One region of the Peribacillus sp. NPDC097197 genome, then DNA from elsewhere that is predicted to be linked to it. Evidence: riboswitches for the same ligand, from Rfam matches in the RefSeq annotation. Region 1 holds a riboswitch; the other holds the start of a gene.
The links. A riboswitch is a leader RNA that binds a small molecule or an ion and turns the genes downstream of it on or off. The one in region 1 is predicted to bind FMN.
Positions count from the first base shown of each region.

Region 2: linked by a shared signal. The riboswitch ahead of ACQKL6_RS04265 (ECF transporter S component) and the one ahead of ribE (riboflavin synthase) in region 1 are both predicted to bind FMN.

Region 1 covers NZ_JBNNST010000010.1:28,484-36,723, forward strand. Annotated here, with positions in the region: gene putP (sodium/proline symporter PutP) at 1-545, shown strand, start outside; gene ACQKL6_RS14100 (ATP-binding protein) at 700-1,974, shown strand; gene ACQKL6_RS14105 (DEAD/DEAH box helicase) at 2,026-3,162, shown strand; gene megL (methionine gamma-lyase) at 3,427-4,602, shown strand; gene ACQKL6_RS14115 (tryptophan-rich sensory protein) at 4,629-5,357, opposite strand; gene ACQKL6_RS14120 (GNAT family N-acetyltransferase) at 5,581-6,171, opposite strand; FMN riboswitch at 6,460-6,590, shown strand; gene ribE (riboflavin synthase) at 6,739-7,377, shown strand; partial or broken gene ribB (3,4-dihydroxy-2-butanone-4-phosphate synthase) at 7,396-7,998, shown strand; gene ribH (6,7-dimethyl-8-ribityllumazine synthase) at 8,064-8,240, shown strand, end outside.
Region 2 covers NZ_JBNNST010000002.1:376,006-384,245, reverse strand. Annotated here, with positions in the region: gene sigX (RNA polymerase sigma factor SigX) at 1-261, shown strand, start outside; gene ACQKL6_RS04275 (hypothetical protein) at 227-1,441, shown strand; gene serA (phosphoglycerate dehydrogenase) at 1,532-3,106, opposite strand; FMN riboswitch at 3,446-3,578, shown strand; gene ACQKL6_RS04265 (ECF transporter S component) at 3,749-4,321, shown strand; gene ACQKL6_RS04260 (ferredoxin) at 4,455-4,703, opposite strand; gene ACQKL6_RS04255 (helix-turn-helix domain-containing protein) at 4,991-6,058, shown strand; gene ACQKL6_RS04250 (RecQ family ATP-dependent DNA helicase) at 6,055-7,563, shown strand; gene ACQKL6_RS04245 (CPBP family intramembrane glutamic endopeptidase) at 7,553-8,182, shown strand; gene ACQKL6_RS04240 (LysM peptidoglycan-binding domain-containing protein) at 8,160-8,240, shown strand, end outside.

The DNA.
Region 1 (8,240 bases):
TCATCCTCCTTTCTAAAGAGTTGTTCCCGTCTCTAATTACGGGATTCTTGCTGGCGGCGATTCTATCCGCAGTCATGAGCACGATCGCTTCTCAATTATTGGTGTCGGCAAGTGCGTTGACGGATGACTTCTATAAACAGTTCGTTCGTCCAAATGCTTCCGATAAGGAATTAGTGCTGGTTGGACGGTTGGGCGTATTGGCGATATCCGTGATTGCCCTTGTTTTGGCGTTCAACCCGAGCGGGACCATTTTAAAATTGGTTGGGTATGCTTGGGCAGGTTTCGGCTCGGCATTCGGACCGGTCATATTACTGAGCCTTTTCTGGAGAAGAATGACAAAATGGGGAGCCCTGGCTGGAATGATCATCGGTACGGTAACCGTGATCGTATGGGAATCCATCGACAAGTTCGCGGAAGTCTACGAAATCATACCTGGCTTTATCGCAGGTACGCTTGCCGTCGTGATTTTCAGTCTGTTATCGGCGAAACCTTCTAAAGAAATAGACGAAGATTTTGATCAGGCTGTTAAAAACCTAACTAAATAGAATGCGCTGTTCAATTGAATGGATGGCACTCTCTTTTCAATCATTAGCAAAAACATGGTACAATAGCTGTAAAGTCCTTATGTGTAGTGCATGAGGACTTTTTTTTGAGTGAGTTGGGAATAATAAGCCAAAAAATAAATATAAAGGATACGGGATGAACCATTCACATAAAATTGCAGGTAAAGTAGCTATTATATATATGATCATTGGGGCCTTATGGATTTTTGTTACCGATTACATCTCGATGTCCCGCGCAAAAGAGAATGTTCACACCTATGCGATGTTCCAGCATTCGAAGGGGTGGATCTATATATTCATAACCGGGATCATTCTCTATGTCATCATCCGGTATTGGACAGGGAAAATGTTGCGGTCCCAACAGGAATTCAACTTGAAGGATGAGCAGTATCAATCCTTGTTTAAGCACAATCCAGATAGTGTTCTACAATTGGATCTTGAAGGCAGGATCATGTCGGTTAATCCAAAAGCCGAAAAGTTCCTCGGGGTCCGAGGTGAGGCATTAAAAGCAAAACAAGCGGGATACTTCATCGATTTGATCGAAAATGAAAAAGCATCTGATTATTTTATCAAGTCTTTGGAGGGAGAAGCTGTACACTTCGAAACGAATATCCAGAGGATGGATGACGAAAAGCGAATCATGCGTGTCACCTTTTTGCCCATCATTGTCCACAAGGAGTTACTTGGAATCTATGCCATCGTCCGGGACATTACCAAGGTCCGGCGTGAAGAGGAATTGATGATCATGTCTGAAAAGCTCTCCGTCATCGGGCATCTCTCGGCAGCAGTGGCACATGAAATAAGAAATCCGTTAACATCATTAAAAGGGTTCGTGCAATTAATGGATATGACCAAGGAAGTCGACCCGTTGCATACTGACATCATGTTAAAGGAAATTGAACGCATCAATATCATTTCGAGCGAGTTGCTCGTCCTTGGCAAGAAACAGGATGTCACCTTCCGTAAGCTGGACCTTGGGGACTGCCTGCATCAAGTGTATACACTCATGAAAGCTGAATCGAACCTGAACAATATTGAGATGGCCATTGAAGTGAAAGGGGCAGACCCCGTTTTAGTCATGGCCGATTCGATCGAGCTTAAACAGCTATTCATCAATCTCATCAAGAATGGCATCGAGGCTGTTGATGAGAATGGAAAAATTGACATATCCCTGCAAATCATCGATGATCATGCTATAGTCATGGTCAGTGATAATGGGATCGGGATGGAGCCGGAGCGGTTGGAGCGAATTGGTGAACCGTTTTATTCGATAAAAGAAAAGGGAACGGGAATCGGGCTTACCATCTGTCAGAAAATTGTCCATCGATTGAATGGTGAGATGCGATTTGAAAGTGAGAAACATAAAGGGACGACGGTGACAATTCGGATTCCGTTGGCTACTACCCTATAACAAATGGTACTATAAAGGATATGAAAAGTTTTTTTATTAAAGGAGAACGATATGAGCGAATTACCTGTATTACTGAACGATAGAAAGCCATTTATCCAGGAAGTCTGGAAAAAGTCAGGCTTTGCACAACTTACGCCGGTACAAACGAAAACGATTCCTGTCATTGCACAAGGAAAAGACGTCATGGCCGAATCTCCAACGGGGACGGGAAAGACACTTGCTTATTTACTGCCATTGCTTGAAAAAATAGATCCTGAAAAAAAATCCCCCCAAGCTTTAATCTTGGCTTCATCACGGGAATTGGTGATGCAGATCAATGAAGAGATTCGGATTTGGTCGGAAGGTAGCGGTATTTCTGGAGCAGCCTTCATTGGTGGTGCCAATGTGAAGCGTCAGTTGGACAAACTGAAGAAGCATCCACAAGTGATTGCGGGAACACCAGGCCGTGTCTATGAATTGATTGCCCAAAAGAAGTTGAAGATGCATGAAGTGAAAACGATCGTACTCGATGAAGGAGATCAATTGATCATTCCCGAGCATATGCAAACAATCAACAATATTATCAAAACGACGCTTAAGGACCGCCAAATCATGGTGTTCTCGGCGACCCTTCCCGAAGAAACGGAAAAAGTGGCCCGAGGATTCATGAATGAACCGGAATTGATCAAGGTTGATAAAAGTGAAAAAATGGATTCGAAGGTCGATCATCTTTATTTTGTAGTCGAAAGACGCGAAAAGTCCAAAATCTTGGAGAAAATCACAAGATTGAAAGATGTGAAGGCATTGGCCTTTTTGAACGATATTGCCGAGCTTAGCGTGTTACATGAGAAGCTTAAGTTTAAAGGCATCGAAATGGGCGTACTTCACGGGGAGTCGAATAAAGTCGATCGTGAAAAAGCGTTGCGTAAGCTTCGTTCTGGAAAGTCACCGATGTTGATTGCAACCGATGTGGCGGCCCGTGGACTTGATATTAAAGGACTGACAGCCGTCGTTCATATTGATATGGCTGAAAACATTGACCAATATATTCATCGGTCTGGTAGAACGGGACGTGCCGGAGCGGATGGCACGGTCATCTCGATCGTGACGGAAAGAGAAGAGCGTGAGTTGAAGAAAATGGCTCGCGAACTTGAAATCCCCTTAACGAAAGTCACTTTCTATGGTGGGAATATCGTAGAAGAAGAATAGGCATGAAGAATGGAGATGGCCATGAAGGCTGTCTCTTTTTTTATGTTCTGTAGCGTAATCCGGCTATCCTCATTTGACGTTCCTATTTGATAGATTGCAAGCTTTTTAAAGGAAAACTGGCCGCTTCACAAGCTTTGTGGATGATTAACAAGGGCAACAGGACTGATCCTGTACGAATGCCCAGGCGACTTACATTGAAAACGCTTCCAAAATATGTTTTTTTAACATATGATAGATATAGCTATTTGGATAGGGGGAGTTAGAATGGGAGAGAAATATAAGCATATTGAAACAGCTGTGATTCATGAAGGATATGATTCGAAGGAGCATTTAGGAAGCTTGACCACACCTTTGTTTCAAACCTCGACATTTACGTTCGATACGGCCGAACAAGGGGAAAACCGGTTTGCTGGTTTAGAAGATGGATATATTTACTCGAGGCTGGGAAATCCGACGGTTCGGGTGCTGGAAGAGAAGATTGCGGCCTTGGAAGGCGGGGAAGCGGGACTTGCGTTTAGTTCAGGGATGGCTGCCGTGTCTGCGGTCCTTTTTGCTTTGACCAAAGCCGATGACCATATCGTTTGTTCAAAAGGGTTGTATGGATGTACTTTCGGCCTTCTTCAACTGATGGAGGAAAAATACCGGATTACCCACGATTTTTGCGATATGGAAACGGAGGACCAGCTAAGGAGCATGATCCGTCCGAATACGACCTGCATCTATGTTGAGACGCCGATTAATCCGACGATGAAAATGATCGATTTAGCATTGGTCATGAAAGTCGCCAAGGAGAATAATGTGCCTGTTGTGGTCGATAATACGTTTTCCACTCCATATTTACAGAAGCCACTGGAATTTGGATGTGATGTCGTCCTTCATAGTGCTACGAAGTATCTTTGTGGACATGGGGACGTTGTGGCGGGTCTGATTGTCGGAAAGAAGGAGTTTATCAATCAGGTGGCCATGACAACACAGAAGGATATCGGAGGGATTATTTCGCCATTTGATGCATGGTTGCTGTTGCGGGGATTGAAGACGTTGCCAGTCAGGATGGATCGTCACGCTTCTAATGCAACGGAGATCTTTCGCATGCTGAAACAGCATCAACGGGTTAAGGCCGTCTATTATCCAGGCGACGCAGAATCAGGGGATTATCGGATCATGGAAAAACAGATGAAATCCGGTGGAGGCATGATTTCCTTTGAACTGGAGGGGACAAAACAGGATGCCCAACGATTCCTCAATAACTTGAAGCTTATAAAAATCGCGGTCAGCCTAGGAGACGCTGAATCCTTGATCCAGCATCCCGCTACGATGACACACTCGTCCATCCCAAAAGAATCAAGAACGCAGATGGGCATCACCGACCAACTCATACGGCTCTCCGTCGGCCTAGAATCCTGGCATGACATCTGGTCTGACCTTGAACAGGCGTTTTAGGGGTCTGACCCCTTTTATTTCCTGAATTATTTCCTGAGGTTCCTGATCAGGACGGTTATGGATAGGATGAGGATGAGGGTGGCCAGGATATAGGATGTGGTGGTGATTGTCGGATGGGGCGTGCTGTTCCTTACGCCGATTCCGATGATGGCCCAGACGAAGACGAGTGGGTAGCACCAGTCCTTGTTTTTGATGGCAAAGATGAATGCCAGAGCCGTGGCTACGAGTAAGAGGGCGATGGTCCATGCTACATCGGAAATCCCGAAACCATTCCAGCCGATATAGGTCAGATAGTAGGAAATGTTAGCAATGGTCGCGACGCTCACCCATCCTAGATAGACGGAAAAGGGCATCAAGTCGAGAAAGGCATGCCTCACTTTTATAATGTTTGTGTAAATGACAATCAAGGTCAATAAAAGTGTAATGATGATGATGACGGATAACAGGAAGTATTCGTAATGCCAAGCTAATAGCCAGGCTCCGTTAAATATACAGCTTAAGGCGAACCATGGGAAAGAGACCATATATGCGGGACTTGTTTTGTTTTTCCCCATAAACTGTCTGGCTACCCAGATGGCAAGAAGAAAATAAATCAATCCCCATATCGAGAATACATAGCCGGCTGGGGTAAAAAGAACGTCCAGTTTCCCGGAAACTTCTCCTGAGGTTTGGCCGTTGAAGGGAAGGTAATTAGCCAGGAAATTCATCGTGATGACGAATAGATAGGCAACAAGGTTGATAAGAACAATTAGCATGTGTCTTCCTCCTTTGAATGAAATTGGGACATATTATCTTATTCCTTTTAAATTGGAGAGATAACCTTTTTTAGCACATCGGAAGGAAGGATTCTTACTTGGTGGATAAAAGAAGGTATTCAAGATCTGTAAAGGGATAAAGGTACAACACGTCTAAAAAATAAGGACCTTGCTACTGTTATTGCAGCAAGGTCCTTTAAAGGTGTTTAATTAATTAGTGAAATTAGGATTTAGCGTTAACAACCGTTTCATCCTTTTTTTCGGGGGTTACATATTCTTCTTTTAATATGGAATAATAGGCGCTGTCTAATAATGTACCCTTCGTCATGTGGCTTTTACGGTGAATCCCTTCACACTTCATGCCTAAGCGATCCAATACTTTCCCGGATGCGGCATTTATCACATCACATTCAGCAAATACTCGCTCCAAATCCAAAACATTGAAGGCTAATTCCAGTATTGATTTTCCCGCTTCGGTCATATAGCCTTTACCCCAGAAATTCCGGTTTAAAGTATAACCCAGTTCTCCACATTTGTTCGATTCATGCACTCTGAATTCGATAGCCCCAATCATTTTGTTGTCTTCCTTTAACACGAGTGCATATTTGCCGATAGGCTCTTCCAAAAAATAGTTCGCTATGAAGTTCTTAGTCTGGTCCAAATCTTTATGTTTGTCGTAAAGGTAACGTGTCGTTTCTTCATCAGATGTATATTCATACATATCCTCAGCATCATCAAGCGAAACCGGACGTAAGATGATACGCTCACTTTCGATATGATTGTGCTGAACCATTAAAAGGTTTGTCTTTCCCATTTGAATTCCCCATTTATTCTTGATTTTCCAATTATTATAGCATAATTCAGTACATTTAATAAGAAAATAATGGAATAAAATTCTAGCATCTCTCTTGGATCGTGTATACGAGATTCGTATGATGGCAGGGATCTATTGATATGTAAGCACCACGGCTATAGTCGCTTACATAGGATGGATTCCTCCCTTTTCTTATAGGATTTGCTTGCAACTATCGATTCATTTTAGGATAGATGTTTTACATCCGTACTTTAGAGTGTTAAAATAATGGAAGATTCAAAAAAATAGTTAGTCCTTCGGGGTCGGGTGAAAATCCCAACCGGCGGTGATGAAGCAATTCTAAGCCCGCGAGCCTGATAAAGGCAGGATTTGGTGAGAATCCAAAGCCGACAGTACAGTCTGGATGGGAGAAGGACGTGTGAAATCCAAGTGTATACGTACGCCTATTTTTTCAGAATATGAAATGATGGGTTTATTAGGTATACCATTTTTTTCACTCATTTCTCCTGCTAACTCCTTAGGCCATCCTAAGGGGTTTTTTATATGTGTATAAAAGGGGGAGAAACTATGTTTACCGGAATCATTGAGGAGATCGGCACGGTTCATTCCATGAAAAAGGGAAGAAGCAGCATGGAACTGGCCATTTCCTCTAAGAAAGTACTGGAAGATGTCCATCTTGGAGACAGCATTTCCGTTAACGGGGTCTGTTTGACGGTGACTTCCTTCACACAGACTTTATTTACGGTCGATGTGATGCCTGAAACGGTGAAAGCTTCATCGATCCGGATATTGAAACCAGGTTCAGAAGTGAATCTTGAACGTGCGATGAGTGCTAATGGACGTTTCGGCGGCCATTTCGTTTCAGGTCATATTGATGGAACGGGCACCATCATGAAAAAAGAACGAAAAGAAAATGCCGTCTATTATGTGATCCAACTGGAAGAAGGGCTCAGTACATACTGTATGCCAAAAGGATCTGTTGCCATCGATGGGACAAGCTTGACGATATTCGGCATCGAGGGAAATTTGCTGACTGTATCACTCATTCCCTTGACCCATCAGGATACCATTTTGGGCAGGAAGGCGGCAGGCCATATCGTAAACATTGAAAACGACATGTTAGGGAAATATATCATACATCAAATGAAAAACAGCGAATCAAAACCAGGACTGGATTTAGCATTCTTGTCTAAGCATGGATTCTAATAAATGGAGGTGTACAGGATGTTCCATACCATTGAAGAAGCGATTGAAGATTTGAAAGCTGGGAAAGTAATCATCATTTCCGATGATGAAGACCGCGAAAATGAAGGGGATTTCGTGGTGCTTGCAGAAAAGGCGACACCCGAAGCCATTAACTTTATGGCGACGCATGGCCGTGGGTTGATTTGTACGACGATTACCGAACAGTTGGCGAAAAAGCTGAACTTGCATCCGATGGTCAATGATAACACCGATCATCATGGGACGGCCTTCACCGTAAGTATCGATCATAAAAGCACGTCTACCGGAATCAGTGCGTTCGAGCGGTCCATTACCATCCTTGAGCTTTTGAAGGAAGATTCGGTTGCCGAGGACTTTCAACGCCCGGGGCACACTTTTCCGTTGATAGCCAAGGCAGGGGGCGTGTTAAGCCGCACGGGACATACGGAAGCCTCCGTCGACTTGGCCAAGTTATGTGGGGCTGCTCCAGCAGGTGTCATTTGTGAAATCATGAATGAAGATGGAAGCATGGCACGTGTATCCGACTTGGAACTAATTGCGGATAAATTCAACCTGAAATTCATTACGATTGCGGACTTGGTACAATACCGTAAGCAAAAGGAATCATCGCAAGAACAGGTATACATTCAAAATGCATGATGTTTTTAAAAAATGAGGAGGAAATAGACATGGGGAAAATTATCGAAGCACAATTAATCGGATCGGGACTGAAAGTGGGAATCGTGGTTGGAAGGTTCAATGAGTTCATTACAAGCAAGCTATTGGGCGGAGCATTGGATGGTCTGAAACGCCACGGTGTTGACGAGGATGACGTGGACATCGCTTGGGTGCCAGGAGCATTTGAA
Region 2 (8,240 bases), on a different contig from region 1:
GTGGCCATTATGAATGATAATGTCAGAGAGATATATCGTTGCTTGAATCGATGTACTGTTAATCAAAAAGCAGTCATTATTTTACGGTACATACAAGGCATGTCCATTTCAGAAACCGCGGATGTACTGAATTGGAGTGAAAGTAAGGTAAAAACAACGCAACACCGCGCTTTAAAAGCGATTAAAAAAATGATGGATGATTCATCAGAAGAGGGGAGGAATTCCTTTGAAGAAATCCCGTTGGAAAGAAAGAGAAATTGAGGACTTGCTTCGCCAACTTCCGGAGGTAAAAGATAAACGCTCGAAGAAAGAAGTGTTTTCGAGGATAGAAGGTAAGCAAAGAAGAAACCGTAAAAAACTTTGGATTCCTCGTATTGTGGGCATTGCCTCCTTATTCTTAATGATGATCATTGGATCTTCACTGATGATTGGAAAAGATGAATCTCAAGAGCAGGAGGTTAATAGCCACGGCAATGGAAAATTGGCCATTTCAGAAAGTAAGATCATTTTGGATAAGCAAGAAAAGCATGATATTGAATCAAATGAAAAGCAGGATGTAAAGGAAGATATTGAGGGCGAACCAATAGAAAAAAATGAATTGAAAAGTAAATCTCAACAAGTGGAAAAAGAAAAAACACCCATTCGTGCGATCTACTCAGAAGATTTGCAGGGGAAGTCGACAATAACTCTAGGCGTGCCTGATCACCAACAGAATTTTATCGTACCTCTATCTTTTGTAGTCGATACTATCGAAGAAACGGAAGCCTTGGATCAGGTGGTAAAAAAGATGTCGACCATTAATGAGAAAAAATATGGCCTGTCCGATTATTTCCCTCTAGATATTAAGGTATCCCATGTTCCCACCAACAACACAGCAAATATCGAATTACGGGCAGGCAGTAATCTGCTGGATGAGGATATCGTGTTTCTTAGAACCATGGAAGAAACCTTATCCTATCTAAATATTGATAAAGTGACATTTACAACGGACGGAAAATCTGGTGCCAGTTTTGCTCATGCCGGAACAGTAATAGAAGAAGAAATTCCCCAGCACAAGAATCGCACATTCTTTCTTTATCACACGGATAAATCATCTTCAAGTTTCCTTGTGCCTAGCAATATCGATTATCAGAACATGGAAGAGGCCCTACAAGCGGCAAAGGAGGAACCTGGCATAGAAGGGATTTCTTCTGCTCTACCGGAGAGTTTGAAGTGGGAGAACCTAACATATGATGGGGGTTTAGTAACTGTAGAACTGGCACAAGATGGCCGCTTGAAGAATGATTCAGAGTCGCTTCAAGGTTTGGAAGTCATTCTATTTACAGCTAAAGACTTTGGCTATGCAAAGGTGAAGTTTGAAAACTCCCCTGTAGAAATGGTAGGTTCTCTGAATTTATCGGAAGAGATTACAGTACCCGTTGCTCCTAACTTAGTTAATTAAAGGTCAAGTGCATGCTTGCGATGTGAGAGGCAGATGAGGGTCGTTCAACAAAAAAAGGATGCCCGCTAGTGGGGCATCCTTAAGTGGAAATTATAAAGCTATTCGGGCCATGAAAGTAATTTCTTGTGTTTCCTCTAAGAATTGCTTCATATTATCTTCTAATGGTTTATCGAAACTCAATACCATGATAGCTTCCCCGCCAGCTTCTTTACGACCAACTTGCATAGTCGCGATATTTACGGCATGATCACCAAGAATTTTACCGACGTTACCGATTACTCCAGGTTTATCAGTGTGTTGGATATAAAGTAAATTAGCTTCTGGATGGAAATCAATTTTGAAACCATTCAGATTGACAATCCGGGAACCATAGTTCTCGATATGAGTACCACTAATGGTTAATTCGCGAGTGTCGCCTTTTACTTTTAGACTGATCAGGTTAGAATAACCTAGAGAGTCAGTAGAAACCTTTTCGCCAATGGTAATGCCACGCTCTTTAGCAACCAATAGCGCATTCACTTCATTAACTGAAGCATCTACTCTTGATTTGAAGAAGCCTGCTATTAGGCTTTTTGTTAGAATAGCGGTGTCGAAGTCCAATGACTCACCTGCATAAGTTACGGAAATCTCCTGAATGCCTTCTTTCATGCATTGTGAGGCAATGGAGCCCATTTGTTGGACTAGTTGATAGAATGGCTGAACCTTTTCAAACACCTCTTTAGAAATGGCTGGAAGGTTAATTGAACTTGATACAGGATTACCTTCAAAATAGGTTAATACTTCTTGGGCGACTTGAACGGCAACATTCAATTGGGCTTCTTTAGTGGAAGCTCCTAAATGAGGAGTAGCGATGACGTTATCAAGTTCAAGTAATTTATGGCCAAGCGGTGGTTCTTCAACAAAAACGTCCAATGCGGCTCCAGCTACATGTCCCTCGACAATCATTTCATATAAATCATCTTCATCAAGGATTCCGCCACGTGCACAGTTTAATACGTACACGCCTTTTTTACAGGTTAGTAACTTTTCTTTATTGATTAACCCTCTAGTTTCGTCCGTTAGAGGTGTATGTACAGTGATTATATCTGCTTTAGGGAGCAATTCATCTAAAGTCAGGGAAGTTACGGACATTTTTTTTGCACGATCAGCTGTTAAGAATGGGTCATAAACTATGACTTCCATGCCGAAAACTTTTGCGCGTTTGGCAATCTCTCCACCAATTCGTCCGAAACCAACAATACCTAAAGTTTTTCCGCGAAGTTCCGTTCCTGTATAAGAAGATCGTTTCCATTCTCCATTTTTCAGGGAAGCATAAGCTTGCGGAATATGGCGCATCAAAGAAGCCATCATGGCAAATGTATGTTCAGCTGTTGAAATTGTATTTCCGTCAGGAGCATTCACAACAACGATTCCTCGTTTTGTTGCAGCAGGAATGTCAATGTTATCAACGCCGACACCTGCGCGAGCAATGATCTTTAGTTTTGGCATGCGGTTCATTAAATCTTCTGTAACTTTTGTTGCACTTCTAACCAGTATTGCATCGATCTGATCAAGTTCGTTTGCTGCTTCTTCTACAGTCTTCTGAATAAGAAGAATATTGGATGCCTCTGAAAGCGGTCCGAGTCCTTCTGGTTTGATGGCATCTGCTACTAAAATCTGATACACGTGTAAACACCTTCCTAGGTAAAATTCTCTTAAATTTCAGTTAATTTTACAATTGAAATAGGAAAACTGTCAATTTGGCATACCTATATGTAAGCGCTTTAATTAAATTTACTTTGAAATTCACTCGTCCAAAACCGCAAGGGCAAAGGGTTTGAGTCGTAATTTTCTAAAAATAAAAATTATTTTAGACCGAGTAAAACGTCGTGATTATAAATACATATTTTGTTTAAAATGAATAAAAGTGTAATATTTGATTGTCGTAAATTCATAGTTGCGATGAAAATACTATTCAAAAAAAGAAAAATCATTTATAATGAAAATTGTAAATTAATTTTATAGGTCTATCTTCGGGGCGGGGTGTAACTCCCCACCGGCGGTGATGAAGAAAAATTCTTCTAAGCCCGCGAGCCTTAGGGCAGGATTTGGTGAGATTCCAAAGCCGACAGTATAGTCTGGATGGGAGAAGATGGAGGTTCCTGAATGCGTTCAAACAGTCAAGTGCTGAACGTTTGTTTGATGAAACCTTTAATTTATCCCTTTAATTCTGTCGGAATTAAGGGTTTTTTTATTGAACATCAACATTCATGAAGGATCCCTAACCTCTTTTTCAAGGTAGATCAAGAAAAAGAAGGAGAGAGAACTATGAAATCGAACAAAGTTAAAAAGATGGTCACACTTGCAATGCTAGGAAGTCTTTCCTACCTACTAATGCTTTTGAATTTTCCATTTCCGGGATTTCCGCCTTTTCTGAACATTGATTTTAGTGACATCCCAGCACTGATGGCGGCATTGATTTTCGGACCGCTTGCAGGAGTTTTAGTTGAATTCCTGAAAAACTTATTGGATATGGTCATGACTGGAAGCGATACGGGTGTACCGGTTGGACATATCTCTAACTTTATAGCGGGGGTATTATTCATACTGCCAACATATTATGTATATAAAAAAATAAGTTCGAAAAAAGGAATGACATTTGCCTTGCTAGCCGGAACAGTTTCCATGGCGCTAATTATGAGTGTCTTAAACTATTATGTCTTTTTACCGGCATATACTTTCTTTATGGGATGGGATGCCATGACCGCACCAGAGTCAAGACAATTCGTAACTGCGGCAATACTCCCTTTTAACATCATTAAAGGGGTGCTCATCACTTCCGTTTTCATGCTATTATTTGTTAAACTCCAAACATGGATCAATAAAACAAGTATTATATAAACATGCTTAATATATAAAAAGAGGCAGAAACAACCAGATGATAACTGGGTTGTTTCTGCCTCTTTAATGTATGGGGAGAGTTTTAAAAAATACATAAAAAAAGCCATTCTCAAAATGAAAATGGCTTTTATACTTATTCGAATTTTAAAGCGTCGCCCTCGAATGATTCGTCTGCGACTTTGATAGAGTCTGTGGGGCATCCTTCAAATGCATCCATCATGTCATCTATAAGAACATCGGGGATTTCAACGATTCCTTCGTTATCATCTAGCGTAACAAAAGCAATTCCTTCATCATCATAATCATAGATATCTGGTGCTGCAGCTCCACAGGCTCCACAAGCGATACATGTTTCTTTATCAACAATAGTAAATTTAGCCATGAATAAAACCCCTCCTAAGTTGATTTACAACTCAAAACCTTTTTTATTATAGATTAACATCTCTTTCTTATTGTAAGACCGAAAGCCGAACTTATCAATAGAAAATGTAACGATAATACGGAAGTATATGAAAAGTCAACACAAATTATTGGGAAAATTTCTTTATAACGAGTACGTATTTAGTTGTTTATTCACAAATATCATTGCATATATGACATAAAAAAAGGCGGTATTTGCAGATTTTTGTTACAATATAATTGGATAAATGGAACAAGGATGTGAGTTTCATGAACAATTATCTTCAAGCAATCATTTTATATGCGATACAAAAGTTCCAAGGTGAGCGTTCCATCTACGCAATTTATCATATGCTTCAGGGTAAAAAATCGTCCCAGACTATTCAGGATGCGCACTTATTTGGGCTGACGAACATATTTGGGACTATGCCTCGTTTTACCCGGGAGGAGTTATCTCAAAACATAAAATTGTTTCTTGAACTGAAACTAATCGAACCAACGGAAAAAAACGATGTGTATTTGATTAGTGAACAAGGAGGAGGGGCGTTGGCCTCTTATTTCAAAAAGTGGCCTCTTCCTTTATCACTAAATGGGTGGAAATACCAAAACATCACCCCGGATTTTTGGAGAAGACTCAATCTTCTTATCCAAACTATATCCCATATTGTCCACAATGAAAGGCCTTTTTATCCGATACAACAGAATCAACGAGTACAGGAATTCGTAAAGGGTTTTTTATATGCCAACCAACAAAATCGAGAGTTACTTGCTCAGCATCTTTTTGATGAATTGGTCACCCTCTTAGAGATGCAAAGTGAGTTGAACCGTGACATTTTTGTTTTGAAAATTACGGGAGTCAATCGAATCGGACTTACGTTTGAGCAGATTGGAAAAAGGAAAGAAATTGATGAGTGGTTTGTGCACTACGTTTTTCTCGATTCATTGCATCAAATGCTCGCAGAGATATCAACAGTACGCGATTACCCTCTGTTGGCTTCTCTAATCCATGATTGGAAAAATGGTGGGCATCCTCATCTAACACAATCGACACATACGACTCTGCAATATATTCAGGCAGGGAAAACGCTACAGGAAATTGCAGAGATTCGTCGTTTAAAAGGAAATACGATTGAGGATCATCTCGTAGAAATCGTGCTATCGGACAAAAGTTTTTCGATAAATGACTATGTTCCAATAGAGGATGAAGACAAAATCATTACGGTCATTAAACGGTTGAATACGAGAAAACTCAAGGTAATCAAGGAAGCTGTCGATAATGAGCAAATTAGTTTTTTTCAAATAAGGCTTGTACTTGCGAAAATAGGTGATAGAGGATGAACTTGAATACAGTCCTGAAAGATAAATTTGGATTTGACAATTTTCGTCCTGGACAGCATGAGGTAATCGAATCCTTGCTAGAAGGGACCCACACATTGGCAATGCTTCCCACAGGGTCTGGTAAATCATTATGTTATCAACTCCCTGCTTACCTTATCAATAAGACGGCTATAATTGTTTCGCCGTTATTATCCCTGATGCAGGATCAAGCGGATCAGCTTAAGATGAGAGGGGAAAAAAGTGTTCTGACCCTCAATTCTTTTTTGACCGCGTATCAAAAAAAACAGGCATTTGAACGATTGCAAACGTATCGGTTTATTTTTCTGTCTCCCGAAATGCTTGGGCTAGAAAGTGTAATCCAGTCTTTAAGGAAAATTGACATAGGCTTATTTGTCATTGACGAGGCGCATTGCATTTCTCAATGGGGATATGATTTCAGGCCGGATTACTTGAACTTGGGAGAAGTGAGGCGTAAGTTAAATAACCCATTAACGCTTGCCTTGACGGCAACAGCAACAAAAGAAGTACGGGAAGATATTATCAGGAAATTGAATATATCCCAACATAAGGAAATCGTTTCATCCGTTGATCGGGAAAATATCGGGATACTTGTGGAAAATATATATAGCTACGAAGAAAAGCTTGCCCGTGTCCTCTCGCTTGTCAGGGAATTCCCAGGTAGTGGAATTATTTATTTTTCTTCGAAAAAAGTGGCTGAAGCGGTCTCGGGTTTTTTACAGGAAAATGGAGTCGGTAGTGTCAATTATTATCATGGAGGTATGGAACAGGAGCAAAGAATGCTCATTCAGCAGCAATTCATCTTGAGCCAGTTAAAAATCATTTGTGCAACGAGTGCGTTTGGAATGGGAGTCAATAAAGCTGATGTTAGATTTGTCATCCATTTTCATATGCCATCCACAATGGAATCATACCTTCAAGAAATAGGGAGGGCAGGCCGTGACCAAAAACAAAGTGTAGCCATTTTACTATATAGCGAAGGAGATGAAGGACTTCCGTTGCATTTGATGGAACAACAGCTACCAACTGACCATCAAATTGAGGCCGTTTGTTCGTATTTAAATGAAGCGAATAGAAGTATGGCTGATTTAAGTCTTTCTGAAAAAGAGCATCTTCTTCAGAGCTTTTCCTTGAATGATATTCAATTCCGTTTTTTTACACAATTTCTGACGGATGATGACTCACCATTGCATAGAACAAGGATGAAAGACTATTGTCATACAAGAAAGATGCAAAATCAGGCAAAGCTGAACGTTTTTTTGAATTGGATTCATACTAAAATATGTAGGCGTTTGGGCATTTTGCATTATTTTGAAGAAGAGCAGCGAAAAGGGAATGACGTATGTTGCGATCGTTGTGGAATAGATGCAAAAAATATCTTGGATGTATGGCCGGCAGTAAAGGAACAGCAGGGTAATTCATATTCTACATGGAAACAGGAATTAGCTTTTATCTTATTGGATAAGGATAATGGGCATGAAAAATAAGCAGGCGCAATTAATTAAACAGCTGACAGACAAACAGTTACTATATAATTTGTTCCTGACCCAAATTATTCTCTTAACGATTGGCTTTTTTTTAGGTATTATCTTATTTGAAGATTTTTCTACCTTTCGTTCTTTATTTGACATTAAAGATATGGATATTTTGTTGATAGGTGTCCCTGCTGGAATCTTAGTGGTCATTTTTGATGTGGTCATGATGAAAGTGACCCCTGTTTCCTATCAGGATGATGGTGGAGTCAATGAACGCATTTTCAGTAGCCTACCATATCCCATGATCTTTATCGTCTCTTTGTTAGTAGCGGTTAGCGAGGAATTATTATTTCGTGGTGTTATGCAGACACATATAGGCTTATTGTGGACGAGCATTATCTTTGCGGCGGTTCATTATCGTTACTTATTTAATTGGTTTTTATTTTTGAATGTGACGCTTTTAAGCTTTCTCATCGGATTTTTGTTTGAATGGACCCAAAATATTTTAGTGACGATCACAGCCCATTTTTTAATAGATTTTATCCTCGGTATATTAATAAGACATAAGTATGTAAAGCTGGCAGTATGTGAAGAGGGTGGTGACTTAGATGAGTCGTGTAAAAGAGAATGAAAACGATCAAGCTGGAGAACTTCGTACGCGATCCGATCGTCATAAGGTGAAGTCATCT